Regions from separate parts of the Shewanella sp. JNE2 genome, predicted to be linked through region 3. Evidence: predicted binding sites of a transcription regulator. Region 3 holds the regulator's gene; each other region holds the start of a gene.
The links. Region 3 encodes sigma-54, which starts transcription at its own class of promoters, with help from an activator protein. Its sites were predicted from a motif close to GTTGGCACGNNNNTNGNNT; they were not measured.
Positions count from the first base shown of each region.

Region 1 (7,557 bases), 680 kb from region 3:
ACGTTTATAGACAGAGGATTGCACCCTAAGAATACGTTGCAGGTTATAGTCATCGACCAGAGAGATCGCGCGAGTGTAGAACTCATCTCCCCTCTGGCAGAGTGTAATAATCCCCTCGCTAAGCTTGATATCGGCGCTGATATCAGTCTGATGTTGCACAACATTAGACTTCATAATCCATCTCCTTATGCCTGAGTCCGGCATTCTTGAGTTAATAATGTCAGTTTTGTTCAGCTACCATGCATATTCCGTTCTCGTTTTTAGTGGTAGATTAAAAGACTGATTTATAGAGCGATATTTTTAGTTAGTTCAGTTATTCGATTGGTATGTCGGAAACTATTACCATTGATGTTGTTAAAGTTTCACGGCTGGCATACAGTGGATCTTCATACACAGGAGTGAACTTAGCATGGCTCGACCAACACTTTTTTATCACCTACAGGATTTAGGTGCCGAGCAAGCACTTGTGCAACTTGAGGGTGCCTTACATTTTAATAAACTGCGTAGTATTGATGACTTACCTTGGCTTGCCCAGCTTGAAGCCAATCATGTTGATGTTGCAGTTATTGAGTTTCCTTGTCTTAGTCACGAGGACTATCTTGATTTAATGAAAAATGCAGCTATGTCGGGGATTGAGTTTATTTTTCTCTCCAATGGTCAGCCCAATCCCAATCTGGATAAGCTTATGGCGCAATATGCAGGTTATCATCTTCGCAAGCCATATGATATGTCACTGATAAGTAGTATTTTAATTGATTTTGCTCAGCATTTAGTCGCTAGTTCACCCAGCCGTTCAAGCCCCTTTTTAAGCGAGTTAGACCAATACGGTTTACTTGTCGGTTCGTCGGCGCCTATGCATAAGTTGTATCGCACCATTCGTCGTGTATCAGTCACCGACAGTAATGTATTAATTATTGGCGAGAGTGGTGTAGGTAAAGAGTTAGTCGCTAATACTATCCACTTAGCAAGCCCGAGAGTGAATGAGCCTTTTATTGCGATTAACTGCGGCGCTCTCAGTCCCGAATTGGTTGATAGTGAGTTATTTGGACATGTTAAAGGGGCTTTTACTGGTGCAAATCGGGATCATAAAGGGGTTTTTGAACAGGCGGAAGGTGGAACGTTATTTCTCGATGAAATAACGGAAATGCCTATAGAGCATCAAGTAAAGTTACTTAGAGTGCTAGAAAATAATGAGTATCGCCCAGTGGGGGGAGACAAAGTACTCCACTCAGATGTACGCATTGTGGCGGCAACGAATCGTGATCCTCTTGCGGCAATAGAGGCTGGGCTATTTCGAGAGGATTTATATTTTCGCTTGGCTCAATTCCCGATTAGAGTTCCACCATTAAGGGTTCGTGGTGAAGATATTATCGGATTAGCGCAGCATTTTCTGGCTTATCGTAATGTGGCTGAAAAGCAGTGCAAAGTTTTCTCAGAGGAAAGTCTGCGGATGATTGCTGCTAATCGTTGGACAGGCAATGTACGCGAGTTAAAACATGCCGTTGAGCGGGCTTATATTCTGGCGGATCAAGAGATTTTGCCGAGTCATTTGCAGCTAGAACAGGAAATTGATAACGCCAAAATTGCTGAGGAAGAAGTGATTATTCCCCAAGGGATGCGTTTAGATGATTTGGAGAAAATTGCCATTTATCAAGCACTAGAGTCCAGTAATGGCAATAAAACCGATACTGCTGAACAATTAGGGATTAGCGTTAAAACCCTCTATAACAAGCTCAGTAAGTATGAACAGCAAGTCGAGTCAGGTGAGCCTACTGCAAAATAATGAGTGTGTTTCAATATAGATGAAGAAGTGATTGACGTTGAGGCATCAAGACATCAAGGCATCAAGGCATTAATGCCACAGATGATTACAAGGTTGTTTCTTCGGTTATTTCTTGATAGGGAACAAACACCTTAAGGGATGCGGGTTGAACCTCAATGGTAAGATCCGCAGGCTCAAACACTTCGCCATCAATCACATATTTACACTTAGGCTGACTGCTAATGGTGACCTTTTTAGCGTGGGCGTGGTGGACTTTACTTAGGCGAGCTTGTTGAACTTTTAGATCTTTATGGCCTTCTTTAACCCACCCAGCGATTGCTAATTCGGCTAAGCCAAGCAAGGGGCCTTTGGGGTCATCGTCCGCATCCAACCAGGTAATATCGAGCAATCCATCGGTCATATTGGGTTCGCCATTTCCTTGTGCTAGCAAACTGGTAAAGGGGGCGGCATTGGCAATTACTAAGCTGTGGGTACGGATCGTTATCGGCGCGGCATCGTCCAAACTTAACGAGATAGTTAAGGTTTCTGCCATACTCATCGCTTGCCATAGACCATCGAGGTAGGCCAGTTGACCTAGGGCGTTTTTACGCTCGCGGTTTGCTGATTCAATCATTTTTTGCTCAAATCCAATGCCGACAAGTAACAACACTAACTCATCATTACAACGTGCGGTATCTATAGCTTGGTTGTGTCCTTGAATAATATTATCCAGCGCCTGAGAGATAGGAATTATCTTGCTGCCTAAACCAAATAGCGCATGACTTAAGGCGTTCGTCGTTCCTAAAGGAATAATCCCTAACATGATATCGGTATTCACAACTTCTGATGCGACCTCGGTTACCGTACCGTCTCCGCCACAGGCGATAACGATATCTGCGCCTGCACTGCGGGCCTGTTGAGCGAAGATATTTGCGGTTTCGTCTGCTGTTGTGAGAGTTAACGTCAGGTCAAAATAGGCTTTGAGTTCATCTTGGATTTGTTCGCTGTATTCTCGCCATTTTCCGCCGCCAGAGACTGGGTTGGCGATAATCCATGCTACTTTGTGGATGTTAATTTTCCCTTGACTGAGCATGCGCTCAAGCGCGCGTAATTGCCATTTGTTTAAGCCTGCGGTTTTGCGAACTTGCTTTATCTGTTGCAGTACTTCTACGAAGTGCTGTTGTTTATCTTTACAAACCAAATAAGCGGCGAGTACCAGCACTGAGCGGCCACGACCCATAGCACAGTGGATGAGTACCTTTTTATTGGCGCGCACTTGGCGGTGCAGCCAGTTAACGGCTTGATTGAGTTGGGCACTGGTCGGCACACTATGATCTAAGATGGGAATATTTAAATACTCAATATGATCTTCAAACTGTGACCAATCTAAGCCATCAAACTCAGCGGTGACATCCAGAATGGCAGTGATCTTATTGGCTTTAATCTTTTCCAGATCCGCAGGAAAGAGTCGACAACCGAGATACAGATGTTCATCTATCCTCTGCATCGATGGCACTGAATCACATTTTCTCGCCCAATGGTTATAGAGTCGGCAACCCAATAAAAAAGGGATAAAACCCCAGCGAATATACCAAGGAATAGTGCCATCTTGGCGTTTTCTAAAAATACTGGCGCGATTAAACCAATAGGCTGAGCCGACTAAAAACAGTGACAGGCTCGTCCATGCCCAAATGAACGTAAGCAGAGGAGAAGTTCCTGCCACCGCAAAATAGGCGAATAGCATGGCACCTGCTGTGTACAAATATTTGATGTGGATCTTCGTTAGCATGCAAGTTCTCCAATGCCGTTGCTTTTGGTTAAATTCGTTGCACTTGAAATGGTTGAATGTGAGATGAAGATGTTGAAATGATTGAGTTTAAACCAAAAGGGTAGCAGTAGATGTGTCTATTGCTACCCTAAATCAGATAAAGCTTGTTAGCCTAGCACTTAGTATCTTTAGCCTTAACGCCTTCTTTGACTTCTTCACAGGCATCTTCGATAGCGTTGCCTACATCGGTAATGGCATCATCGATCTTTTCACCGGCATCTTCGGCTTTGTTATCACTACAGGCAGATAGGCCTAGGGCGAGTAATAATGCCAGTGCTGCACTTGTCATTAGCGTAAATGGTTTCATATCTATTTCCTCTCCAATAAAAATTAAGGGCGCGGGGCTCTACCTTTGATGGCATTGACCAACAGTGAAATCACCAGTAACACAATAAATAAGAAGAAAATGATTTTTGCGATACCAGCAGCGGCTCCTGCAATACCGGTAAAACCAAAGAGCCCAGCAATAATGGCAACAACCAAAAACATTAATGTCCAACCTAACATATTAACCTCCTATCCCAGTCTTTATCCTTCATCTGACCCGTTTGTGTCATTTGTAAGGTAATGGTGAGTGGTTATTTATAGGATGCGAGCTTAATGCCAATGTGATTTTTTAAGGATAACATTTTGATTTTGTTTGTTTATATTTAGCTTTAGTTGATTTTTTTCAGTTTACTTAAATGCAAATTAAGCAATTTTTACCTTACTTTCGGTAAAAGTTTCAGCCTTAATAACTGTGCTTTTTATCAATAAAAAAGCTGACACTGTTACCCATGCCAGCTTTATATACAAGGTGTTACGTTGAGGCTAATCGGTTAAAAACGATTTAGCGGTTTCCAGCGTTGCAGGCTAACTGGAATGGTCGCGCCTTGGGATAACAGCAGGTTAATCCGCGCTTGATACGCCGCGCCCACCATTAAATGTTTGGCTAAATCCACCGCATTACGGGCCTTATAGTCATCTAAATAACTGCCTTTCGCCCACGCATTAAATGCGCCAAGGGCAGGGCCTGCCCAGATTTGGTAATCCATTTCGCGGCCGACTTCACCTGTGTTTGACCAGCGGCTCGATAGACCTAAATACCAGCGGAAAATCAGCGCCATCTTACGTTTAGGGTTATCCAGCGCGCGCTCGATTTGCTTAGGATCGCGCTCGTTAAAGTGGGCAACTGTGCCCGCCCAAATATCATCGAGTGATGAGCGGAACACTTGCTCTTCGAGCTTTTTACGCTCGTCCGCAGGGATGGCATCAATCGAATCGTAACGGGTGTAGATTTCATACAGCTTATTGGCGCGCATCGGGAACAGAGTGCCGCGCTTAACCACTTGTAATTTCACGCCCATTTCGAACATATCTGCGGCAGGCGCCATAGTCACATCGGCCATTTCTGTGGTAGCGAGTAACTTACGAGTGTGTTCACTCGCGCCCGCTTCGACGCAGGCTTGGTTGATTGAACCTGTGACGATAAAGGCCGCGCCCATGTTGAAGGTGGCTAATGCTGCATCGGGTGTGCCGACGCCGCCGCCAGCACCCACGCGGATGGGTGTCTTGTATTGATACTTAGCTTGGATTTCATCTTTGAGCGCCAAAATCGTCGGCAAAAGCGTGACTAACGGACGATTGTCGGTATGGCCGCCAGAGTCGGCTTCGGCTGTGATGTCATCCGCCATCGGCACAAGCAATGCCATCGCCATTTGGTCTTGGCTGATAAGACCGTCACTCACTAGTTGCTGGAGGATTTTGGCAGGCGCCGGTTCCATAAACTTAGTCGCGACTTCGGTGCGGCTGATTTTGGCGATGACTTTGTTGCCAATGACTATTTCGCCATGTTCGTCGCGGCTCAAACCCGCTGCGCGGTAATAGACGATTTGCGGCGTTAACCCTAAAAATGCCGAAGCTTCGACCGTGCGCACTTTATGTTTTAAGAACAGCTCAACACTGCCGCGCTCTAATGCGGGCTCGCTTGGGCTATGAATTAAGTTAAAGGCGTAGGGGCCATTAGGCAGCGCCGCTTGAATGCGAGTAATGGCCGCTTCAACGCGGGATGGAATTAACCCCGCCGCGCCAAATGAGCACAAAATGCCCGCTTGACCTAGCGCAATAACCAGTTCTTCCGAGGCAATACCGTTGGCCATAGCGCCGGCGTAGTAAGCGTATTTAACCCCGTGTACGCGGCGAAAATTGCTGTCGCCTAAACTTTGGGTGCCAAGGGCAGGCGCAAAGGCGCTGACGGGGTGTGAGCCAAGAGGCGCTTGGCTGTCGCTTGTTGTTACTTCGGCCGTTTGCGCTATGCCTAAGCCTTTTTCGCTGTGATTGACTAAGTAACAGGCTTGGCTTAAATCTTTGAGTTTTTTGCCTAATGAGTCGATATCAAAGCTCAGCGCGGCATCGTTGACTTGCCACGGCCAAGGGCTGAGTTTTTCGTTATTGCTATTGTATTGATCTAGAGTATGGCTAGTCATAGGTGTTCTCATGTTATCAGTGCCGCCCTGTGCGATGTGGATAGCCAAGGCGGCGCAACTATTCGTTATTCGTTATATGTTATTTGTTATTCGAGATTAGCGTCTTTCTAACAGCGTAAACTCGCTAGGCTTCTTCAATACAGATGGCGATATCTTTAACTTCATAAATCCGCAGGCCATCTTTACTCAAGTTGGCATCGCCCATAATGATGCGTTTGCCATTGTCGTCTGTCACGTTGGTAATGTGCACATCCAGCGACATCTGCTTGTTTAATGGGTTAATTTGGCCGCGATATTTCCATTTGATATCCGATAAAATCTGCCCAAATTTTGGACTCTTAAAGCCTGCACCAAGGTCTTGGTCAATCGCATAGGTTTGCATCAGCTCGATAATGGCTTCAACCCCTAAGGAGCCTGGCATTACCGGGTCTTGATGGAAATGGAATTGGAAGAACCAATCACTCGGGTCAATCGTGCGTTCGGCGTATAAATAGCCAAGACCCGCTTTACCGCCGGCTTTTACGATTTCAGCTTTGTCGATAAAGTTAAGCTGACCGCCCGCTAAACGGTAATGCGGCTGACCTTCAGGCGCGTTAAAGCTGCGATGCTGTTTATCTAACAGATTGATTTGGCTATCGGCTGCTATGCCATTTTGCACATGCCAAGGCTGAGTGATCTTGCCGTTGTCTATGCCTAACTGGTTTTTCAGCGCATCACCCTTGAAGTAACCAAATACCGCTTTACCTTGGTAGAAAGGCTCACCATCGCAGCTTAATTCAAAACTGAAATTTTGGATGATGTTGCTGCCAGCAATCACAGTCGATAACAAACGTGAGTCGTTTACGATTGTCTTGCCGCGTAAATCCACATGGCGCAGCAGCTTACCGTTGCCGTCCAAGTTGCGGAAAAATAGCTCTTGGCCGGGGAAGCCCAAGGTGGTGCCCATATAACCTGAGATAAAACCGTTTGGCTGCAGTGATATTTCCATCAGCACAGAATAGGGCATCACGGCATGATGGCTGTTTTTATCGTAATACCAAGCACTTGCGGGCACTTCGTATTCAGCGATACACGAAGAGGGCTTTTTCAGCTCGCCGCGCTTGCCGTCAATCGCAACCACGCGGGTGGTCAGCTGTAAATCACCGCAAGGCGTGCGCGGTGGAATAAGGCCGCGATAGATACTGAAATCGGGGCCGAAGCAGTTTTCGATGTCGCCAGTGGCAAATTCGAACATGTGGTACGGCGTGAACGGCAGGGTATCGGGCACGCGGTTGGCGTACTTTGAATCCGCTGGCGCAATCGGCGCAGCCACATGCTTTAGCGGCACTACGCCTTTGTTGGTTGGCGCAGTTAAATCAGGCAACTGTGCCATCAGTGGCGCCGCTAACGATACTGGTGTTGAAACCAATGGCGCAGCCGAAGCAGTATTTTTAGCTACATTTTTAGTTGTATTGTTAGCTGTGCTGGCATGATTATCCGCGAGGTAGCGGGTGCATTCGGCT
Region 1 is NZ_CP096169.1:1,398,491-1,406,047, forward strand. It holds gene MZ182_RS06295 (hypothetical protein) at 1-174, opposite strand, end outside; gene MZ182_RS06300 (sigma-54 interaction domain-containing protein) at 410-1,783, shown strand; gene MZ182_RS06305 (diacylglycerol kinase family protein) at 1,869-3,551, opposite strand; gene MZ182_RS06310 (hypothetical protein) at 3,703-3,897, opposite strand; gene MZ182_RS06315 (DUF1328 domain-containing protein) at 3,921-4,097, opposite strand; gene pfaD (PfaD family polyunsaturated fatty acid/polyketide biosynthesis protein) at 4,409-6,055, opposite strand; gene MZ182_RS06325 (beta-ketoacyl synthase N-terminal-like domain-containing protein) at 6,180-7,557, opposite strand, start outside.
Region 1: the regulator sigma-54 is predicted to act here: its motif matches at 4,180-4,198, upstream of MZ182_RS06315 (DUF1328 domain-containing protein).

Region 2 (7,557 bases), 700 kb from region 3:
GGCAAGCTGACTCACACTCAGATCCGATTGCTGAATAAAGAGTCTCATCTCAGGCGTGGTAGTCGCATTGCTATGCCTCGATTGAGTGTGCTTTTCTTCTCGACTCGCTCGAAGCTTTCCCGTTTTCTCCGGGGGCTTTTCATCAGTTGCGCTAGTGGTCATTAATAATAATTATCATCCGACATAATCTACTGGGACTGTTTACTACCTATCTATAAGATGAGGTCGATGACGTGCACTCGTAAAATGGCACACTAATCCTAGAATTTATGCTTAGAGGCAATGCAATGGGGATGCAGATTACCTGAGGTTTTGAGTCGATACAATCATGTGGGACTAGAATTTAAGGGGAAAGGCACTTTGATGCTATTTTTGTGCACTTGGATGGGTATTGCAGAGATTGGCAAGATTCAACAGATTTTCCAGTTGATAAAGTGAATACTGCGGTTTTTTACATTGTCAGGGTAAGATAGCGCCATAAATTCAGCTTAATCGAAATAAAGTGATCTTTATTTCACACCATCGCTTTAATGGCATTGCATGAGGAGTGTTCGATGCATATCGAACTGTTTTTTATCCCATTAGGGGAGATAAATGATGAGCTACAAACACATGCTAAGGTGTTGTTAAGTGAGGATGAACTCTCAAAAGTTATGCGTTATCGAGCACCTAAAGCGCAAATAAATGGTTTGCAGGTTAGGGCGGCACTGCGTTTAGTGTTATCAAAAGTGGCGACTTTACATCCAAAAGACTGGTGCTTTGAATACGGTCTTAAGGGAAAACCCTGTTTAACGGCAAAGCAAAAGCAACAAACAGGGCTCGAGTTTAATTTAAGTCATAGTGGCGACTGGTTATTAATTGGTGTTGTTAAGCATCAAGATATAAGCCCCTGTTTATTAGGCGTTGATATTGAGAGGTCACGTCCTAAAACGGATATTTATCCAATCCTGAATCATTATTTCTCCCACCAAGAAACCGAAGCACTGCTGGCATTGACAGATGAATCGGCCCAGCGGCAACGTTTTTTCGATCTTTGGGCATTAAAAGAGTCCTATATTAAAGCCACTGGATTAGGTTTAGCTCAGTCACTTAAATCCTTCGCTTTTGAATTAGCGGATTTAAATTGGGATAACTTTAGCGCTGATGGTGTGGAGTTAGATGATCCTTATATAGGCACTCAAGCTAATACAAATCCGATAGAATTTATTGAGCTTAAGCGCTGTGGTAGGCAACACGGGAGCGCACTTAAGATCCCTCCAAGGCTAGGTATATATCGAAATGTTCGATTGAATCAGCTTAATACAGCCGATTCTTACTGTTGGCAGGTTTGTTTTGGCAGATTAAATCGAGAATATCGTTTTGCGCTGAGTTTGGCTTCTACAGACGCGAACCGCCTACATGTGGGGCATTCAGTCCTGCCGACAACGCTTTCGATGCAAATGCTGAGTATAGAAACATTACTTAATATTTCGCCTTAATTAACAAAAGCCCTGCTAAATGGCAGGGCTATTTATTAATACGGTTATCGAGCGTTTTTAGCTTCAATCCCATGCGGTAAAGCGGCTTATTACCTTTCCAGCTTATTGTCTTGCCAGTCGATGGCCTTCACCGGGTTGTTCAAAGTCGCTGCGATAGGGGTTGATATCTAAACCACCTCGGCGGGTATAACGGGCATAAACCGTTAATTTGGCACAGTGACAGTACCGCTTTAAATCGACGAAAATCCGCTCAACACATTGCTCGTGAAACTCATTATGCTGGCGGAAAGAAATCAAATAGCGCAGCAGTTTTTCGCGATCGATTTTAGGCCCTTGGTAACGGATCATTATGCTACCCCAGTCGGGTTGCGATGTGATCAAACAGTTAGATTTCAGTAGGTTTGAATTAAGCGTTTCCGCCACTATTTGTTTATCATCAGTACTGTTTTCTAAGTAATCAGGGTTAAAACTATAATCGCTGACTTCAATATCGAGATCATCTATGCAAGTGCCTGGTAACTCTACTATGCGTTGAGAACCGAAACTTCTAGGTTCAATAATCCTTACCGTTACATCACCTTGAGCGCAGTGACTAAGATCTTGGACTAAGGTTTTTTGTACTGCATCGATATTGCTAAATTTAGTCTGATTAAAACTATTTAAATATAATTTAAAAGATTTTGACTCAATTAGGTTTAGGCTTTGATAGCTTAAATGGATCTCGGCTATGGCAACCATAGGTTTACCTTTGGTATTCAGCCAAGACAGCTCATAACCCGTCCAGATATCGGCACCGTGGAAAGGCAAGGCTTCCGTAAGATTGATCGCGTTACGGTTGAGTGATCGAGGAACCCCTTGTAACAACGAAGCATCATACTCGGCTTGGTAGTCAGTGGCTTTACCTAATGTTAGGCCAGTAAGCGCTTTGGCATCACTATAAGGGTCGTGATTCTTTGTCATCAATACTGTTTCCATGTCAAAATAGGCGCACATTATACCTGAAATTGGATTGTGCTTAAGTGTCTTGTCTGCCTGCGCTAGATAAATTTTTGCAAAACTATCATCAAGCTTACCTAACTACTTTAGGCGAATTACCGCGATATTACCCGCAAGGTGAGCCTTCTGTATGCATTCAAGGTGAATTTTTTGCTGATTCTGACAAACCCATCGCTTGGCAGCCTGTTAAGCGTGATGAAATCGGTAGTTTTACCAATGTGGAACATGCGCTAGATCTGCCTTTATGGCCTGATATCCATCTATTTTACGGTCAGTATTTTTCAGCCCCATTACTATTTGACTCAAAATGGGGAACAGGTGAGTTACTGCAAGTGTGGAACGATGATGATTTTAAATGTCTACAGCAAAACGTAATTGGTCATCTGATGATGAAGAAAAAACTGAAACAGCCGCCAACGTGGTTTATCGGTTTGTTAGATGAGGGCGATAAAATGCTTACCATTAATAACAGTGATGGCAGCGTATGGATTGAAATTCCAGGAGAAGAGCAATCTGAACAATTATCCACGAGTTTGACTGCGTTTATCGAAGCATTATCACCACGGATAGCACCACCCGTTAAGCATGAAGAATTACCTATGCCCGCGTTAGATCATCCAGGTATTTTCGCTAACATTAAACGTATGTGGCAAAACCTCTTCGGCAAAGGTTAACACTCGTGAGCGAAATGCTTTCCTCTCAACCTAAGTGCTAACGCTTAACTTCTGTGTGGCTTGTCTTAGGTTGAGTTTTGCAACGGGATAAGCAGATATTATTGATGATCCCAAGATAGATTTGACACTATTCTGCAAGGCTCGCAGCGAAAGTGAAATATATCCAATAAAGGTTCATCGAGTTTCCAATGTTGATTGCCACAACGTGGGCAAGGCCGTGCCATTTCTGAGGCGAGATCTTGGCCCCCAACTCGATATAAATAGTAATAGGTCGGGATCTTAGTCAGATATTCGATACGACCACGTAAATCCCAACCTCTACGAAATAAATCACTGTCTGGACTCGATAACTCCTCTAACGCGGCAAATTCGGCCTTAGTGGCCGCCGCCATTTGCAGCTCGTCACAGGCTTGCCATTCGCTCTGCCAACGGATAATACGTTTATGATCGCCATTGAAGGTTGTGGGGAGTCGGTATAAGGGAATGGGGAGAAGATTATCGCCGCTGCGCAGGGGCGAGCACATATGTACATAACTCGTGTACAACAATTGCCAACTGGGAGTTTCAGTATTACTGACCTCAGAATTAATGTCCTGACCGATAAATTTTTCCCGAGGCGCGAGGAGTTTGGCCTCGGTTAATTCTGCTAAGGCTTTCTTGACCCAAGGACTATGGTATTTATGGGCTAAACTGGATTTCTCTGGTAGCAGCAAACGCACCCTAAACTCGCCGTCATTAAAGGCTACAGCAAATTCTCGCCCTAATATTTGGCCGTTAGCTCTATAGGCTTCAAGGAGTTGATTGATGGCCTTTTCTGCGGCAGAGATGGTCGTGTCGGCAAAGCATTCAAAACGCAGTTCAGTAACAAACATTAAGCCATTTTTCCTTGGGATTCTAATAGACTGATCCGCTCTTTAAGCACAAGCAGTTCATTTTTTAATTGAACGATTTCTGTATTTTGTTGCTGGATATAATGCTCAAAATGCTGTTGTTGGGCAATGAGGCGAGCAGAAAGAGCCATTAGGGTTAAGGCTTCATTTGTATCAGCTGTTGCTGCAATCGGATTTGTGATTTTTAATTCAGCTAAGCGCTCACGTTCAGCTTTCGGCATAGCTTTAAATTGTTGTAAACCTTGGATTAATATCGGTAACGGCAGACTATTACCTAAACGGGTTTTGATTAACGCTAAACTTGGTACTTTGCCGCTAGCTTCGAGAGCACGTGCAACAGCTAATACTTGGTCAATGTTGCTCATAATGAGTGAAATTCCTTAATTTATTGCGTGATAATAAACCAATATGCAGATGATTTTTATATTTTTTTTATAAAACAATGTGTTAAATCTTGGCACCTGTTTTGCTTTTAATCGCATCTCAATAACAATTACACAGGATGTCATATGATGAATACTAAATTAAATCGCACAATAATGGGTCTCACTTTTTTAGGGGTTGCAAGCTTAGGTCTTAGTGGCTGCGTGGTCAATGTTGGAGAGGGAGAATCCCATTGGAAAAATCGCGAATCTTGGGAAAAAGTACAGCATAAAAATCGTAATAATTTAACCCAATTAAGTTTAGGTATGACTAAGGATCAAGTGATGATCATTATGGGAAATGCCGATTTTAGCGAAGCCTATATCCAAAATGGCGATGTTAATAAAGAAGTCATCGTGTTGTTTTATCGCACCCAGCACACTCACAGTGATGGTAAAACAACTAAGGATGAATGCACTCCCATTGTCATCAGTAATAATGCTTTAGTAGGGTGGGGTGAAACGGCATACAGTAAAATTTAGAAACTATTCCCCACTAAAGCATTAAAGATAATTAGGCTTTTCTAAGTTGAGTATCTAACTGTTCAACTAGTTGAGTCCATTTCGCATCAGCTTCTAAGGCCTCAGTAATAAAGTTCTTTTGGGCTTCGGTCCAAAAGGACGCTTCGCTTAAATGTATTTGATGGTCAATCTTATGGTTAGCAATAAACTGAGTAATAGCTTCGGGTTGATTATCTAGACCGAGTTGTTCAAACAAATGGCTTAAATCTACTGGAGTGGTATCCATTGACTTTCCCTATTCAATATATGCGTTAGCTTCTAGGGTATGCGTCTGATGGAAAAATGCAATCTTTGATTAAAATTTGCACTTTTTAGTTTCCTTGATACATTGATTTATACCTATTAAGAGTGTGATCTAAATCAAGGAATTCTACTTATGGACAACCATACCTTGGACGAGTACCGTGCAGTGTATTTGACTGCTGAAGATTTACGGGTTGCCGCTTCCATCCTCTATAACGCTTACCACGATGATCCTTTCTTTGTTGAATCTTTGTTTTCCTCAGATAAAGCTGCCTACGAACAAAAATTACGAGCAGCTATTCGTGAAGAACTCAACTCGTTGTGGCAGCAAAAACAGGCACTGATTGGTCTGTTTGATCAAGAGCGGTTAGTGGGTGTGGTTTGTGTTGTTACTCAAGAAGTCCCCTTAGGAGAGGCACGATATTGGCACTGGCGTTTAAAAATGTTGCTCGGAACGGGTTGGCAATCTACTCAATCTATTATGAAAAAAGAATCGAGTATTGTTGAACTCTTGCCAAGTAATCGTTGTGGGATCCTACAATTTATTGCCTTAACGCCAAGCGAACAACATAAAGGTTTAGGGCATCAACTTGTACAAGCCGTTGTTAGCTGGTGCGATGAGCAGCGTGAACTCGATGGTATTGGCGTGTTTGCAGCACAAGAAAGCCATACCCATTTGTTCACTCAGCACGATTTTGTCTCCTTAGGTGAACTGACTATTGGCAGTATCTCAGGACAATTATTATTTTATGCGGGGCAACAAGATGAATGAACGCTTCACTCGTTTTTCTGATTTTGGTTTAGGAAGGATGACGGGGACGTAAAGTGAGAAGCTCATGCTCTTGTGAGAGATCGCTTACAAAGGTTGTAGGATAAAATGTTTTCTTTGTTGATTGTTTTGTAATCACATGCCAGCTAATCTTTTTTAATTCATTTAGTTAGGTTGTTCGCATAGATTTATGGCTGAAATTTTGGTTTGTGAGTGTTCTTTGAGTAGAACAAAAAAATACGTATTAGCGTAGAATTCTCTCATGGCCAAGTTAAATGGATTGCATAGATTGCAGCACAGGCCAAATGGACGCAGGAAGCAATGAATTTTGATTTCAGGATGGATACAGGACATGCTTAGGGATTAAGCATCTACTCGATATAGGATGTATCGAGTCAAGGATAAGTATAAGGGTGAACAGCTTATACTCAATCAGGAAGAGAAATATGCAGGATGCAACAGGACTAAGCCATAGGATATGGTTGGATCCGAAGCAGGATATTCGGTTCAAAGGACTGAGTGTTAAAGCTTTAACACAGGGATAAAAAGGGATTCAAGGACGATGCTGGATGCAAACGAACGCATGGATGGTGCAGGGAGCACTCATTAAGCAGGAAGGCTTACAAGGGATAAATGGGGCGCACTGGGTGCGCCCTTTTCTTTTTGTCTTTCTGAATTTTTTCATCGCCTAAAATATTCAAACTGCCTGATTCTGTGTGAGATATCTCTCACATATATGTAAGTTATTTGTAAACCCATAGAAAGAAAAAAAACATTTTCTTATTTAAAAACTGATTTATATCAATAGCTTACAAGTTATTTTTGATTATTTCTTTTATATTGCAATTAACATCATTCTATCTCTATTAAGAAGCAAGAAGTTAGCTAGCGTAGAATTGGCTTTGTAGATGGAAAGACTGCTTATCAGGGATAGATAACTTAGTTGCATAGGGACGGCAATGGCACATGGAGTGCGATTGAAAGGATGCTATTTACCCTATTTCATGGATGATGGTGGAACCGCTCAAGAAAGAGCAAGCTTAGCATAAGGATAGCTAAGAAATAGGAATGTATGTCAATACAGGGAAATATCAGGGATTGATCAGGGATGATGCAGGATGCTCGAATTCGCAAGGATGGTGCAGGGAGCACAATAATAGCAGGATGGCTTAACAGAGAACCAGAGGGTGTGATCTTAGGATCACACCCTTTCTTTTTAGTCAATTGGCCGTCGTTAGTGAATACTTTAGGAAATGACGTTATTTGGATTTGGCAATACTAGGGTTTTAGTGACATTTCCCTGAGTTACATCCACCTTGACTGCCGCAGCCGCCAAACTTGCCTTGTGCAGTGGGGGCTTCATGCCATTCAGGTTCTGGGAATATCGGCCATTCAATTTTTTGAATTTTCTTACCCAACATCCAAATATGACCTTGATATTGATTAATACCATCGGTGCTAAATTCAAATAAGTACTTTGCTTTCCAACAAATTCCTGTGGTTCCACCTAGGCTTGGGCGCGCAGTTTCCATTGCAATTGCCAAAAGTTGAACCTTCTGTCGA
Region 2 is NZ_CP096169.1:1,421,512-1,429,068, forward strand. It holds gene MZ182_RS06340 (transcriptional regulator) at 1-162, opposite strand, end outside; gene MZ182_RS06345 (4'-phosphopantetheinyl transferase family protein) at 555-1,478, shown strand; gene queF (NADPH-dependent 7-cyano-7-deazaguanine reductase QueF) at 1,581-2,438, opposite strand; gene syd (SecY-interacting protein) at 2,498-3,148, shown strand; gene MZ182_RS06360 (Zn-ribbon-containing protein) at 3,247-4,020, opposite strand; gene MZ182_RS06365 (hypothetical protein) at 4,020-4,403, opposite strand; gene MZ182_RS06370 (DUF3192 domain-containing protein) at 4,548-4,943, shown strand; gene MZ182_RS06375 (DUF2789 domain-containing protein) at 4,975-5,208, opposite strand; gene MZ182_RS06380 (GNAT family N-acetyltransferase) at 5,359-5,997, shown strand; gene MZ182_RS21290 (hypothetical protein) at 6,564-6,686, shown strand; gene MZ182_RS06385 (DUF3301 domain-containing protein) at 7,281-7,557, opposite strand, start outside.
Region 2: the regulator sigma-54 is predicted to act here: its motif matches at 4,492-4,510, upstream of MZ182_RS06370 (DUF3192 domain-containing protein).

Region 3 (7,557 bases):
TTACAGATATTTATCAAGGTGTTGATAATAAATTCGAGCCTTATCAAGCCCTACTATCACACTATAATGTCATCCCAGAAGAAGTGGCTTACATCGGGGATGATATTGTCGATCTTCCGGTGATGAGCGCGGTAGGTTTAGCAGTATGTGTCGCCGATGGTCATCCCTATGTCCGCCAACAGGCACACTTTGTCACCAACCTCAACGGCGGACATGGCGCGCTACGGGAATTAACCGATTTACTGCTGTTAAGCCAAAATAAGTTCACTTCGGCCCACGGGATGAGTATATGAGTCGTGTGACCCTCGCTATCATTGCCTTTTTTGGTACTGCCCTCATTCTCTACTGGCAAGTACAACAAAAGCGGGGTAACGAAACAGACAGCAGCTTGAATAACCAAGATAGTCCCGATTACATTATTGAAGATCTGCGTAGCATTGAATTTAATGAACAAGGTCAAGTGAATAGCCGTGTCACCGCCAAGCACATGGAACACTATGAACTAAAAAGCCAAACCTATTTCACTCAACCTGTATATCTTGTTTATCCTGACCAAGGCAAAGCACAATGGCAGATCAGAGCGGATCAAGGACAACTCAACAAAGAAACAGGCAAGGTTGTATTAGAAAATAATGTTATTATCGATGCCATTAGCCCTGAAGAGCCGATACAAACCTTATCGACTAGTTTTTTAGAACTTGATCTAAACACTATGATAATGACCTCTGACCGTATCATTTACGTCACAGGGAAAGATTTTAATATCCAAGGGCAAGGCCTTTATGCGGACCTGAACGCGCAGGAAGTCCAATTGACCAGTCAGGTAGTAGGAACCTATGAAGCAAAATAAGATATTACTTGCCAGCTTAATGCTGATAATGAGCATGAGCGTTTATGCAAAAGTCGCAGATCTGCAGCAAGAAGTTAAAATTAAAGCCGTTAGCCAAACCGCAGATATCAAAAACAACCAAATCATCTTCTTTGGCCCAGTAGAAGTCACACAGGGTTCAATCAAAATCCAAGCGGCCCAGCTTCGCGCCTTTTCTGCCGATGGTGAAACCAGCAAAATCTTAGTTGCAACGGGCAACCCCGCGACTTACACCCAAATATTAGATGATGGTCGCCCTGCTTCCGCCAGTGCTAAAGAAATTCGCTATGAAATGGCGACAAGAACATTAACACTGACAGGTTCGGCCTCCCTCGATCAAGCGGGCAGTCAAGTGACAGGTAACCTCATTCGTTACAACATCATTCAACAAAAACTGATCGCAGAAAGCACAGGGAGTGGTGATGATCGCGTGATCACTATCATCCAACCTGAAAACTATCAGGATGATCTCAAAACCCAAACACCCGCAGATAAACCTGTGAAAGAGCAGGATTCTCAATGACCCAAATCACCCTAAGAGCACAAAATCTCGCGAAGAGCTACAAAAACCGCCAAGTTGTTAAAGACGTCAGTCTGACAGTCAAAACCGGCCAAATTGTTGGCTTACTCGGCCCAAATGGTGCAGGTAAAACCACGACCTTTTACATGGTGGTTGGGTTAGTAAAAAGCGATAAAGGCCATATTTTTATCGACAATGATGATTTAACTGCAGACCCTATGCATCTTCGCGCCCGCAAAGGAATTGGTTACTTACCACAAGAAGCCAGTATCTTCCGTAAGCTGACCGTTCACGACAATATCATGGCGGTATTACAAACCCGTAAAGAGCTAAAAGACGAAGAACGCGAAGAAGAACTGGAACACCTACTCGAAGAGTTCCATATTACCCATATTCGCGATAGCCAAGGTATGTCCCTTTCGGGGGGTGAACGTCGCCGAGTTGAAATTGCCCGCGCCCTCGCGGCCAATCCAAAGTTTATTCTACTCGACGAGCCTTTTGCGGGCGTTGATCCGATTTCCGTCATCGATATCAAAAAAATTATCGAACAACTTAAGAGTCGTGGCTTAGGCGTACTTATCACAGACCACAATGTCCGAGAAACATTAGACGTATGTGAACATGCCTACATAGTAAGTCATGGAAACCTGATTGCCGAGGGAACTCCTGCAGAGATCTTAGACAATCAGCAAGTTAGGGCTGTGTACTTAGGTGAACAATTCAGGCTATAGTTACTCCAGCGGAGTCTATAGCCTAAAATTATCGCGACTAGACTCCACTCACTGATAACAAGCGGCCTCATTCAAAAATAATAACGTAGGGATCAGCGGTAACATGAAAGCGTCACTCCAGCTCAAACTGGGCCAACAGTTAACCATGACGCCACAGTTACAACAGGCGATTCGTCTGTTGCAGCTCTCGTCATTGGAATTACAACAAGAGATCCAGCAAGCCTTAGACTCTAATCCTCTTCTTGAGCTGGAAGATGAGCAATTTGACGCACCTACAGAACGCAACCAGAATTTATCAGACACCGATTTCAGCGAATCAAGCCCACTGCCCCCCGAACAAGATAGCTCCACTGTTGATACCGCAGAATCCTTGACCAAAGAATCTATGCCAGATGAACTGCCCATGGATACCACTTGGGATGAAGTATTTACCGCCTCACCCAACTCAGGTTCGGGTGGCAGTAGAGAAGACGATATGCCCTTTCAGGGGGAAACCAGCGAGGGCCTGCATGAACATTTAGAATGGCAAAAAAACCTCACCCCCTTCTCTGAAACCGATCTTGCCATTGCCACTGCCATTATTGATGCCATTGATGATCAGGGCTATCTCACCCAAAGTACTGAAGATATTCTCGAAGCGATGGGAAATCATGAGATTGAGTTAGACGAAGTCGAAGCTGTACTTAAACGTATCCAACACTTTGATCCTGTTGGTGTTGCAGCAAGAGATCTCAGCGAATGTTTACTGATCCAGCTATCCCATTTTTCGCCGGACACACCACATCTCGAAAATGCCCGCATGTTGATCAAAGATCATTTAGATCTGATCGCTGCTCGCGATTTTAGGCTGTTAATGCGTAAAACCAAACTGAAAGAAGATGAACTTCGGGATGGTATCGCACTGATACAAACGCTGAACCCTCGCCCAGGTTTGTTGATCACACCGATGGATGAAGAATATGTGATCCCAGATGTGTCGGTATCGAAGAAAAATGGCCGTTGGGTGGTAGAACTCAACCCAGATTGCATGCCCAAAATCAATGTAAACCAGCAATATGCCGCCATGGCTCGCAGCACAAAAAGCCAAGCAGACAGCCAATTTATTCGTGGCCATCTGCAGGAAGCCAAATGGTTTATCAAGAGCTTAGAAAGTCGTAACGACACCTTACTCAAAGTGGCCAATTGTATCGTTCAATACCAACAAGGCTTCTTTGAGTACGGTGAAGAAGCTATGAAACCTATGGTACTTAACGATATAGCCGAAGCGGTTGAAATGCATGAGTCCACCATCTCACGGGTCACAACTCAAAAATACATACATACCCCTAAGGGACTTTTTGAACTAAAATACTTCTTCTCAAGCCATGTCGGGACTGACGATGGCGGTGAGTGCTCATCCACAGCAATCAGAGCCTTTATTAAAAAACTGGTTGCCGCGGAAAACCAGAAAAAACCATTAAGCGACAGCAAGATGGCACAACTTCTGGCAGAACAGGGAATAAATGTTGCGCGCAGAACCATTGCGAAGTATCGAGAAGCAATGCTTATTCCCCCTTCCAATCAGCGTAAAAGTTTATAGCCTACTATGGATATCGGAGGACGTTTCTATGCAAATAAAGCTCATTGGACACCATATCGAGATTACTGAATCGTTACGGGCATATGTAGAGGAAAAATTTTCAAAACTTGAACGCCATTTCGAACAGATCCATAATGTGCACGTTGTGCTCAATGTTGAGAAAATGCAACAGATTGCCGAAGCGCGAATCAACCTCACCGGTGGTGAAGTTTTTGCAACTTCAGAGCATACTGACATGTATGCTGCCATAGACGTCCTGATCGATAAACTTGATCGTCAGGTTATTAAACACAAAGAGAAGTTAACAAAACACTAATAATGGAACTTTGTACCATACTGAGGCCGGAGTGCACTACCTGCGCCACTCCGGGCAGTAAAAAAAAGGTACTGGAACTCATCAGTGACTTAGCCGCTGCCCAGTACCCCACCCTCTCATCTCAAGAGATCTTCGAAAGCCTTGTGGCGCGCGAAAAGATGGGGAGCACAGGTATAGGTAACGGTATCGCCATTCCACATGGTCGATTAACCGATATTACACAACCCATTGCAATACTCGTAAAATGTGAGGAACCGATAGCTTTTGACGCTATCGATAAGCAACCTGTTGATATTTTGTTTGCACTGCTTGTGCCGGCGGATCAATGCCAACAGCACCTAAGCACGTTGTCGTGCATGGCAGAAAAGCTAAGTGATAAACAAATATTAAAACAACTGCGTAAGACGCATGATGAAACGGAACTCTATCAGGTAATCACTGGATGAAACTGGTCATAGTGTCAGGCCGCTCTGGCTCAGGCAAATCTGTCGCACTTAGGGTGCTTGAAGATCTCGGCTATTACTGTGTCGATAACCTTCCCTTGCCACTAATAGGCAGTTTGCTTGAGCAACTCAAAGGCAGTAACGATCTTGTCGCCATTAGTGTCGATGTTCGTAATATGCCAGAGCAAGATAAAGTGCTGGTTCAGCAGCTTTCTAACCTGCCAGCAGGGACGGAGATTACCAGCTTCTTCCTCAATTCAAGCGATAAAGTGTTACTTAAACGCTACAGTGAAACGCGCCGCCTGCACCCGTTATCTAAAAGTCGAGTATCCCTACAAGAAGCCATTAAACTTGAAGGCAAACTGCTCGAACCTATGTCCAAACTGGTAGATCACTACATAGATACTTCAAATTTAAATATCTATGATTTAAGCGATCAAGTCAGACAAATTCTTCTTGGTAGCGTTGATAAAGAATTAGTCATCTACTTTGAGTCCTTTGGCTTTAAAAATGGCATGCCTACAGAAGCCGACTTTATGTTCGATGTGCGCTTTTTACCTAACCCCCATTGGGAGTTAGCATTGCGTCCACTGACAGGCCTAGATGAACCTGTGGCTGAGTTTTTGAATCGCCAGCCCCTGGTAAACAAGTTCATTTGGCAGATAGAAAACTTACTAGAAACCTGGTTACCACACCTTGAGCGTAATAATCGCAGTTATTTAACCATTGCGATTGGTTGCACAGGTGGACAGCACAGATCGGTTTATGTGGCAGAACAATTAGCGAAGCGATTTAGTAATGGTAAACATAAGGTCAATGTACGCCATCGAGAGCTAGATCATGCCAAAGCTTGAACGTCAGATTACCATCTGTAATAAGCTCGGTTTACACGCCCGCGCCGCCACAAAATTGGTGGTGTTAGCCTCTGAGTTTGATGCAACAATAACGTTAATACAAGGCGATAAACAAGCCTCAGCGGCAAGTGTGCTTGGTCTTTTGATGCTTGAAACGGGTATGGGGAAAACCATCAAGCTAATTGCAGAGGGCCCAGATGCAGAACTCGCGCTTGATGCTATTTGCGCATTAATCGATGCTAAATTTGACGAAGCCTGCTGATCTTAAGCAAAGTTACACTTAACCTATTCCCGTTGTACCGTTCACTGGTACTCAATCGGTACTCATTTGTGACTCGACGTTCCCTGTGACGCTCAATTACAATATGTCCCCTGCGTCCGCTGATCAAACCCATTACTCTGACTAGGCTATATTCACACTCAGTGAAAATAGTCGCTAATTATCCGTTTCCCTCACCATATTATGGAGGACAAATGCCCGTAGAAGCTTCAGATAGTCATCAAGTCGGACATCGCCTCGACCAGCTCAGCAAAGCCCTTAGCAGCGGTATGTTTGTCCATGTGCGGCAAATGCTACAGAATATGGCGGCATCGGATATCGCGTTAATCCTCGAATCTTCACCACCAAAGGCAAGGCAAGTCCTATGGCAATTAATTGATCAGGAACAATTAGGGGCGATTCTTGACGAACTGAGTGAAGAGTTGAAAGATCCGCTGATCAGCACCATGAGTCCAGAACGAGTTGCAAAGGCGACTGCGAGTATGGATACGGACGATCTCGCCTATATTCTGCGAAGTCTACCAGATACGGTTTATAAACAAGTATTACAGTCGATGAGCCTACAGAATCGTCAACGAGTGGAGCAAGCACTGTCCTACCCTGATGAGACGGCTGGCAGCTTGATGAATACAGATACCGTCACCCTAAGGCCAGACGTTAATATCGATGTTGTACTGCGTTATCTGCGGCAAAGGGGTAACCTCCCCGATACCACTGACACCCTATATGTGGTCGATAAACAGGATAAAGTCCTCGGCGGTGTCAGACTTGCCGATCTGCTCACCTGCGATCCCAACACGCCTATCCGTAATATTATGGATCCTGACATTGAGAGCATTCCAGTGGGTATGTCAGACAGTGAAGTCGCCCAATTATTCGAGCGTCACGATTGGGTATCCGCGCCCGTTGTGGACAGCGATAACAAACTACTCGGCCGGATCACGATTGATGATGTCGTCGATGTTATCCGTGAAGATGCCGAACATTCTATGATGGGAATGGCAGGCATGGACGATGATGAAGATACCTTTGCACCAGTGCTAAAAAGTACCTTTCGTCGCTCACTTTGGTTGACCATCAATTTGTTTGCCGCCCTACTTGCGGCCTCTGTCAGTAGTATGTTTGAAGGGACTATCGAAAAATTTGCCACTATTGCGATATTAATGACCATAGTTCCGAGTATGGGTGGTGTCGCGGGTAATCAAACCCTTGTTTTAGTCATTCGCGCTATAGCGCTTGGGCATATTGGCCAAAGCAATGCCCGCTGGCTTATTGGTAAAGAATTGGCGATTGGATTTCTCAATGGCTTGCTATGGTCAATACTGGTCTTTGTTGCCGTATCCCTTTGGAAAGGAGATACCGCACTCGCCGGCTTAATTGCGGGGGCAATGCTAATCAATATGACAGTCGCAGGGCTCGCGGGTGCCAGCATTCCGCTAATATTAAAACGACTCAAAATCGATCCCGCGCTAGCTGGCGGTATGGTATTAACCACAGTCACAGATGTAACAGGGCTTTTCGCCTTTCTCGGTTTAGCCACCCTCTATTTAATGAATTAGCATAAAAGAGGATGTCATATAGTCATACCATCGAAAGGTGGTAATACATTAAAACGGCGCGATTCATTGCGCCGTTTTAATATCAGCCATATTTTTATGATTGGTATTGAAGCTAATTTACCGGTGGTTGAAAGCCATAACGACTTAAAATAGCTTGTCCTTTCGCCGATAAAATAAACTCAGCTAAAGGAGCCGCCGAGGCGTTACTCTCTTTCAGGATAAGTAAACCATAGTCGGCCCCAACAGCAAGACTTGTCGGTAAATCAATAATCTGTAGACTAGGCACTTCATTTTTAGCCAGCACTGCATTGGTGCAATAGGTCAAAAAGATATCCGCTTGCTTATTTTCCATGACCCAACCATAAGGGTTACGATCCTTGGGCGGTTTCGTACTATCTGGCCCTCCA
Region 3 is NZ_CP096169.1:722,140-729,696, reverse strand. It holds gene kdsC (3-deoxy-manno-octulosonate-8-phosphatase KdsC) at 1-293, shown strand, start outside; gene lptC (LPS export ABC transporter periplasmic protein LptC) at 290-850, shown strand; gene lptA (lipopolysaccharide transport periplasmic protein LptA) at 837-1,391, shown strand; gene lptB (LPS export ABC transporter ATP-binding protein) at 1,388-2,119, shown strand; gene MZ182_RS03275 (RNA polymerase factor sigma-54) at 2,223-3,698, shown strand; gene hpf (ribosome hibernation promoting factor) at 3,727-4,014, shown strand; gene ptsN (PTS IIA-like nitrogen regulatory protein PtsN) at 4,017-4,460, shown strand; gene rapZ (RNase adapter RapZ) at 4,457-5,311, shown strand; gene MZ182_RS03255 (HPr family phosphocarrier protein) at 5,298-5,573, shown strand; gene mgtE (magnesium transporter) at 5,786-7,150, shown strand; gene MZ182_RS03245 (molybdate ABC transporter substrate-binding protein) at 7,263-7,557, opposite strand, start outside.

Region 4 (7,557 bases), 2.2 Mb from region 3:
CATTTTTACAACGCTCTAGCATTGAGGGAGATAAATCTGTTGCTTGAATTGTTGCACCGCCAGCAAGGGCACCCGGTTTTTTCTGCTGATATTCCAAAATGGTCATCGCCAATGAGTAAGGCTCTTGCCCAGATGAGCAAGCTGCAGACCAAATTTTCAATGGACGACCTAAGCGGCTGTACTCTGGAAGTAAAACATTATTTAGCAATTCAAATGGGTAACGATCACGAAACCATAACGTTTCATTTGTCGTCATTGCATCGATAACCTCAGCCCTCAGAGCTCGCTCTGTCGGTTTCATCGAGTGCTTAACCACATCAGATAATGATGGCAGATTATATTTCCCCATCAAAGGGGCAAGACGGCTACGTACTAGATATTGCTTATTTTCACCCAGTACGATGCCGCTATGTTGCTCTAGGAACAACCTAAATTGATTATACTCAGCTTCAGCAAGTGACTTATTTGGCACATTCACGTCCTAGATCCTATCGCTAGCGAGCACCAAAAACAGTGCAAAACTAAAATGTTATAAGGGGCTGATTATAGCGCAAAGCTCAACTCGGCACTAACCCCCAACGCTATCATTTATAAACTTAAATGCTTGTTCACTGCTGCTGCTAATTCATCTGGGTTAAACTTTGCAATAAAATCATTAGCCCCTACTTTTTGCACCATAGCTTGGTTAAACACCCCACTGAGTGATGTATGCAACACAACTTTAATATGTTTAAGCTTTGGATCATCGCGGATTTCAGCCGTTAAGGTATAACCATCCATTTCAGGCATTTCAATGTCAGAGATAATTAATGGAATTTCATCTGCAACATTATCCATTTCACTGGCAATAGCCTTTAACTTATCGAGGGCCTCACGACCATCTTTCGCCGTATCTATCTGCAAATTTAAGGACTCTAAGGAGCGAATGATTTGCTTACGTGCGACAGCGGAATCATCGATAACCATAATATGGTAATGCTGCGTACGGTCGATGGTTAGTTGCTCATTGAGTTCTTCACTAATCGCCGTTTTTACCGGTGAGATTTCATCTAAGATTTTTTCTACATCTAAAATCTCAACCAATTCCCCCTCAATTTCAGTCACCGCTGTAAGATAAGAATAACGACCGGCACCTTGAGGAGGAGGCATTATAGCCTCCCAGTTCATGTTAATAATTCGCTCAACAGAACTGACTAAAAAGCCCTGCACACTTCGGTTATATTCAGAAATAATAATGAAGCAATTTTCAGTACTCGTTAAGGGACGACCACCAGTCGCCGCACTGAGGTCAATAACTGAAATTGTTGTACCTCGAATATGTGCAACCCCCTTCACATTGGCGTTAAGTTTAGGCAAAGTCGTCAGCGGCGGACACTGCAGTACCTCTTTCACCTTAAACACGTTTATCCCGAATCGCTGACGACCATTTAACTTAAATAGCAAAAGCTCTAAACGGTTTTGGCCAACGAGCTGAGTTCGTTTGTTGACTGAATCAAGAATACTCGACATAACTCTGCCTTGTTGTTCTGTTTATGTACGACCCTAAGACTCGTATGAGTATAGGCATATAAATTGCTTACGTCTTACTATCGATAAACATAGTTGAAACTGAGTCAATCTTCTGACATGGATATTTCTGTTGATTTTGGTTATCAGCTTCTCACTTGATAAAAGTATAGGTGCATTCTGGCATTACAAGCTAGTCTCTTCATTATGAAAGTAAATTTAGTCTGTTTTTTGAGTTTTTTCACCCTACTGTTACCCGCGACTGCGAGTACAGAGCCTGTTGCCCCCACCATATCGGCGATATCCGAATTAGCTAAAGCCCTTATTAATGAAAAGATTTCCATACCGGCAAAGGCTAAAGTAGACATAACACCTCAGAATATTGACGCTCGCATGTTACCATCCCAGTGCACATCACCGATAAAAGTTGAAATGGCGAGTGATCGCGACATTAGTCGCAATAATACGATTAAAGTCAGTTGTCATACTCCTGAACTTGCCTACCCTTGGCAAATATTTATCTCAGTTAGAGTCGATATTTTATTTCCTGTCGTGGTTACTACAGAAATTCTGGCACCTGGCGATAGAATCAATGCTAGCCAAATTGAAGTAAGATATATTGAACAAAATAGTTTACGCGGACAACAATTTGACGACCCAAGTCAACTCGAAGGCACACGCGTAAAACGTCGAATTGCAAAGGAATCTCCTATTTTTGCCAACAACCTGTGTTTTGTGTGTAAGAATGACGCAATCTCTATTTATGTACGATCTCCTTCATTTATGTTAAAAACAGCAGGAGAGGCCTTACAAGATGGAAATATTGGTGAGCAAATTAGAGTTAAAAATAGCAGTTCAAACAAACAACTAGATGCAATAGTCATAGGCATTGGCGAAGTCGAAGTTAGAATGTAAAATAATCTAAAGCTTTTCTGTAAGCTGCCGATACCAGTTAAGCAATCCCGTATACACGACGCTGGAGCCTAAAATGGCAATTGATATAAGCAAACTAAACACCGGAACGACGTCTCAAACCCGTTCTGGCGCAACTAAAGTCAGCAGTGAACAATCTGCTCAAGTAGCGACAAAATCGACTCCATCGCAAAAAGGCGACTCTGTAGTCATTACGGCTCAAGCTCAGCAGCTACAAGGAGCTCAGACTAAAATGGCGAGTCTACCCGAAGTTGACCAAAAGAAAGTGGCTGAAATTAAACAAGCCATTGCCGAAGGTCGATATAAAATTGATCCCGAAAAACTGGCCGCCAATATTGCTAGTTTTGAAGCCGAATTAAGTGATCTTAATAAAGAGTAACTATGACAGAAGTAGCTAAACTGGTTGATCAGCAACACGCCCATTTGGCTGTTCTAAAGCAAATTATACTCAAAGAAAAAGGCGCTTTGGTTGACCAAAACGCCGATTTGCTGTTGTCACTCGCAAATGAAAAATCACAATGCCTCAAAACACTTAAAGCCAATGATGAATTGCTGGCCAACCATAGCGACCAATCTCAGCTCACGCAGCAACCTCACCTTAGCCATAAAATGGCAGAAGTTAAGCTGGCATTGGTCGAATGCAAAGAGCTAAATGAGCAAAATGCCAGTTTAATCGACATGAATTTAGCGAGTTTAAATCGCTTTGCTCAAGCTCTACAAGCAAGTCGTAACGCCACTAGCTTGACCTATAACGATAAAGGTAAAACCTCAACAATCTCAAGTTTAGGTAATGATTTAAAAGCTTAATCTCTATTTCAGCTAGTCTCTCTCTCGCAAAATAATCGCCTGCAAAATCAATAACCTAAAAAACCGCGCAAATGCGCGGTCAATGTGTTTATAAGAAAGGGATTGATACGAAAGATTGACGTTTTACGGTGATATAGGACAAAACTTTTCCCACAGGATCTTTTCAACACAAACGCTCAATCACAACAGAGATCCAGCTAAAAAGTTTAGCTGATATGCACTTACCTTCATGCACGCAACTCCTCATTTGAGTAGCATAACTCCGCTTTTTGCTTCGCGATCAAAAGCTCCAAAAGCGTTAGTATTTTAGACGCAAAAATTTGCCAAAGTGAAATCAATATTTGGGTATGACATGCCTAAAAATACGTGACTTCTTTAACTTTTTGTGGACGGTTTTGTTGTTGATAAAGAGCCCAAACTTGAGAAAAATCAAGTTCTAACTCAGTAACATAATGCTCACCAGCGGGATAGCTTTTTACCACTTTAGCCCCGCGAATAACGCCAGATACTGAAGCCTTTACATTGTCATCCGTTAACATCCAATCACTCACACTGCTATTCGCCGTGATCTTTTGACCATAAACTTGTTCCGCCAATTCACGATAAGCCACTATTTTTGACGCTTGCATCGCCATTAACACTTTTTGAGATTGTTCCTTAGCAGGCTGTGTCGCTAATGGCGCATAGCCTATGGCTGTTAATTTGGGAAAACTGGGTGGAGGCACATCTTCCCACTGTACATATCTGTCTTTTGTCACACAGCCACTAAATAAAAGTGTTGCAACGAGTAAAAGGTAATGTCTCATTTTCCATCTCCCAACACACGAACCTCATTCATGCCTGAACTTGATTGCCTATATAAAATACCATTCTGTGAGACCACTTGTTCTGATGCCTGCATATAATTGGCCATTTCTTTTTGGGTAACATAAGTTTGAGACGCAGAAACCACGCGATTGTTACTGATATTCACGATACGTGTATTGATTGCCATGCCATTTGTTGTGGGGCTCATCGTCGATACGACTAAATGTTCAACGGGGAGATTGTTTGATAACTTTTGCCAATCCCGCGTCAAAATAAAGTCACCATTTGCGGTCACCCTTAAGCCATCACCAAGATTTAAATCTACAACATTAAATTGAAAGCTATGCAGTGATGTCATTAATCCTTGCTGTAACTGTTGTGCCATTGCATTAGTGTTGTTCATATCCCCCACCAACACAGGTGTTGTAACTACTATGGGTTGATCTGAACGGAGTGCATCATTTTGTTTAACTAACTCTGTGACAATTCGCTGAGCTAAATGATTAATCGTCGATGTTGGCGGCAAGCCATTGCCATCAACTAAGCTAGGTTTCGGAGGCACAACGGATTTAGCAACGCATCCACCTAACACTATTAGGATTAAGGGAATAATGACACGTTTTAACATTGGGCAGACCTCGTCTAAAGGAATTCTTGGCCATTTAAATGATAATTAGGCCACAGCTACAACACAGGAAATATCAAATGCAAATACCAGACCAAGACAGCAAATTGCCATTGGGATTATATCCATAGCTACTTTATCGGCAGTCATTAGTAAAACTTTATCTAAAGTCCCCTTTCAATAAGGCATGAAACTTGCTTTCTAGTCTAATAGCGTTGTCTGTCAGTAAACTGGCTAAATTAACAATCTCGTCATTCGTGATGGCACAGCATTAAGGACTGAATTGATGCACATATTAAGATCCGCTTCTATCATTAGTTTGAGCCTTACTTTACTTTCAATGTCTGTACAGGCTGAATGGATCGAAGCCAGTGGTGAGGCCATGATTATTAATGGCAATATAGCCCAAGCTAGGGAAGAAGCCATCAATCAGGCAGTAAGTTATGCAACGCTTAATACAGGCATAAGAATATCCAGCGAACAACAAACAACTAATGGCAATCTCACCCAAAGCAGCTTTGCGATAAATAGAAATGCCCAAGCAATCAGCATTCAACTGGTCAATGAGCGGATCCAAGGCCAAAGAATATATGTTTCCCTACGACTTGATCTGAATGAAGACCCTACGCAGCAATGTCCGAATGGGCAATTAAAAGCGGCTATTTTAATACCTCAAGCGCAAATAAAAGATCGCACCCAGCTTAGATACGGTCAACTCTCAGGGTTTGAAGAAATTATCTCCGAAAAATTGAGCCATAATATCGATAGCTATTCATCTACGAGTTTTAGCCACCTACATGCTAAAGAAAGACTCGATATTACCCAAGATTTAGTCGATATTCGAGGATATAGGCTACCAAATTGGTTGAGCGAAATAACCGACAGCCAATATATTCTTCAGCCACAAATTATTGATATTTCGACAGATCCAGTTAAATCAACCTTCCTCGGCATCTGGGATGAAGCCCCACAAAGACAATTTCAATTCAAACTTAATCTCTACCACGGGATCAGTGGAGAAGAAGTATGGAGTAAAAGTTACAGTACCTCTGCCCCATGGGAGTTTGAAGAACAAGCCGTAGTATCGCCTAATAGTGAAAGGTTTTGGCGCTCGGCATATGGCAGAAATATCAATCAATTAATGCAGCAAGCTACTCAAGATTTGGATAGCACACTCAACTGCCGTCCTTTACTCGGCCAAGTAGTGAGTCGCCAAGCTGATAGGATAATATTGAATTTAGGCAGAAAACATGGCATTCGTGTTAACGATAAATTCCAAGTAGTATTACAACAGAACTTGCCAGACAGACTCAATGAAATGCGTCCTATCGCGACAAAAAGTCGCGCCACTGTCAAAATTGAACAAGTCAGTGAAGAAAGCTCAACCGCGGTGCTTGTAGACCAAAATGCTGTCTACAACGTACAGATAAACGACATCGCGATTAAGATTTAAGCAACTAAATCATAAGCCTTTTAATCACAGATAAAACCAGTATAATCACTCTCGTCTCTTCATAGCTCAACAGGATAGAGCAGCCGCCTCCTAAGCGGCCGATCGGGGTTCGAGTCCCTGTGGAGAGACCATAAGTCACTTTTTATATATAAAATTCAGTAATTTACGAAAAGCAAAAAATCCTGTGCCGCCTATGTGCCGCCATAGGAATGACGTTTTTTAGAATTTTTTTTCGTAACATTTTCAAAAATCCCCGTTTTGCCCTGTTCATCTCAGTTATAGACTTTTCGCTTCATTTCTAATAGTTTTCTTATAGCCATAAAACTAGAAAATGGACATTTAACGAATGGAATCTTTCGACCTCAAACACCATGAAAAAAAAGATAACTGTGAAAAGGTCAAGAAAAATGAAACCTCAGGCATCCTCTACCAAGAACAAAATCCAAACCTAGATTTACTTGGTAAATTTGTAGTTTCAATCGCCAACTATGATTGGCTGGAGGAATTGTATAAACGCTACATTTCCGACGGCCCTGAACCTAGCATAGACACCTACTCGGAAAAATTAATTGATGTTCTATCTGGTGTTGAAAACATTCTCATCGAAATAGAACAAATTAATGAGTACATTGCATCACAATATTTCTCAACTCTTGAAGAAGCACCTATCGTCAAACTAGAGCATGATCAAAGTAAAATATTACATTTCGAATCGGCCGAAACATTGGCTGAAGCATTTAGTAATTTTGAAAACATTAGTGACTTTGTTGAAGTCTTTTCAATGATTCCAACTGATGCAGCCGATCTCCTTCAAGCAGCACTTTCGTGTGAAATGGCAGGCCATCTAAAATCAGCAAAAATCTTAAAAAGAGAATTTACTCATCGAATGTTCCACAAAGGCAATGAACTTTACCTATTGATAATGATGAGTCTAACTGAAGCAATTGGCCGTAAAAACATGGTCAAACAAGCAGGGAAAAATGGGAACGATTCTAAACATAAAATTAATAGATTAGTTAAGCAGCAAGCGATTGAACTCTACTTACAAGGGAGTTATCACAACCCCCGCCACGCAGCAAAAGTGTTACTCCCCTCAGTAACAAAAATTGCGTCAAATCTCGGCTCAAATCTAGAGTGGAAAAATAACGGTTTTGAACGTCTTTATGGCTGGCTACGAGCAGCTAACACAACACAAAGCATGTAGTTCTCGCTGCGAGAGATTATGTTTTCGCTGCGAGCAATATAGTTCTCGCAGCTAGCACCGCATACACCCTAACCCCTCACGATTATCTTAACTCCTGACAAATCTACTTTAATCAGGAGTTACCATGAACGATCTATTACTCAGCCCGACCGAGGTCGCCGAATTTCTCGGCGTCACCATCGGCACCCTATCCGTTTGGCGTTGCACTGGCCGCTATCCTTT
Region 4 is NZ_CP096169.1:3,067,733-3,075,289, forward strand. It holds gene MZ182_RS13700 (CheR family methyltransferase) at 1-478, opposite strand, end outside; gene MZ182_RS13705 (chemotaxis protein CheV) at 589-1,509, opposite strand; gene flgA (flagellar basal body P-ring formation chaperone FlgA) at 1,714-2,421, shown strand; gene flgM (flagellar biosynthesis anti-sigma factor FlgM) at 2,495-2,818, shown strand; gene MZ182_RS13720 (flagella synthesis protein FlgN) at 2,821-3,246, shown strand; gene MZ182_RS13725 (LPP20 family lipoprotein) at 3,603-4,052, opposite strand; gene MZ182_RS13730 (FlgO family outer membrane protein) at 4,049-4,681, opposite strand; gene MZ182_RS13735 (flagellar assembly protein FlgT) at 4,965-6,131, shown strand; tRNA gene MZ182_RS13740 (tRNA-Arg) at 6,187-6,262, shown strand; gene MZ182_RS13745 (hypothetical protein) at 6,478-7,335, shown strand; gene MZ182_RS13750 (helix-turn-helix transcriptional regulator) at 7,460-7,557, shown strand, end outside.
Region 4: the regulator sigma-54 is predicted to act here: its motif matches at 4,860-4,878, upstream of MZ182_RS13735 (flagellar assembly protein FlgT).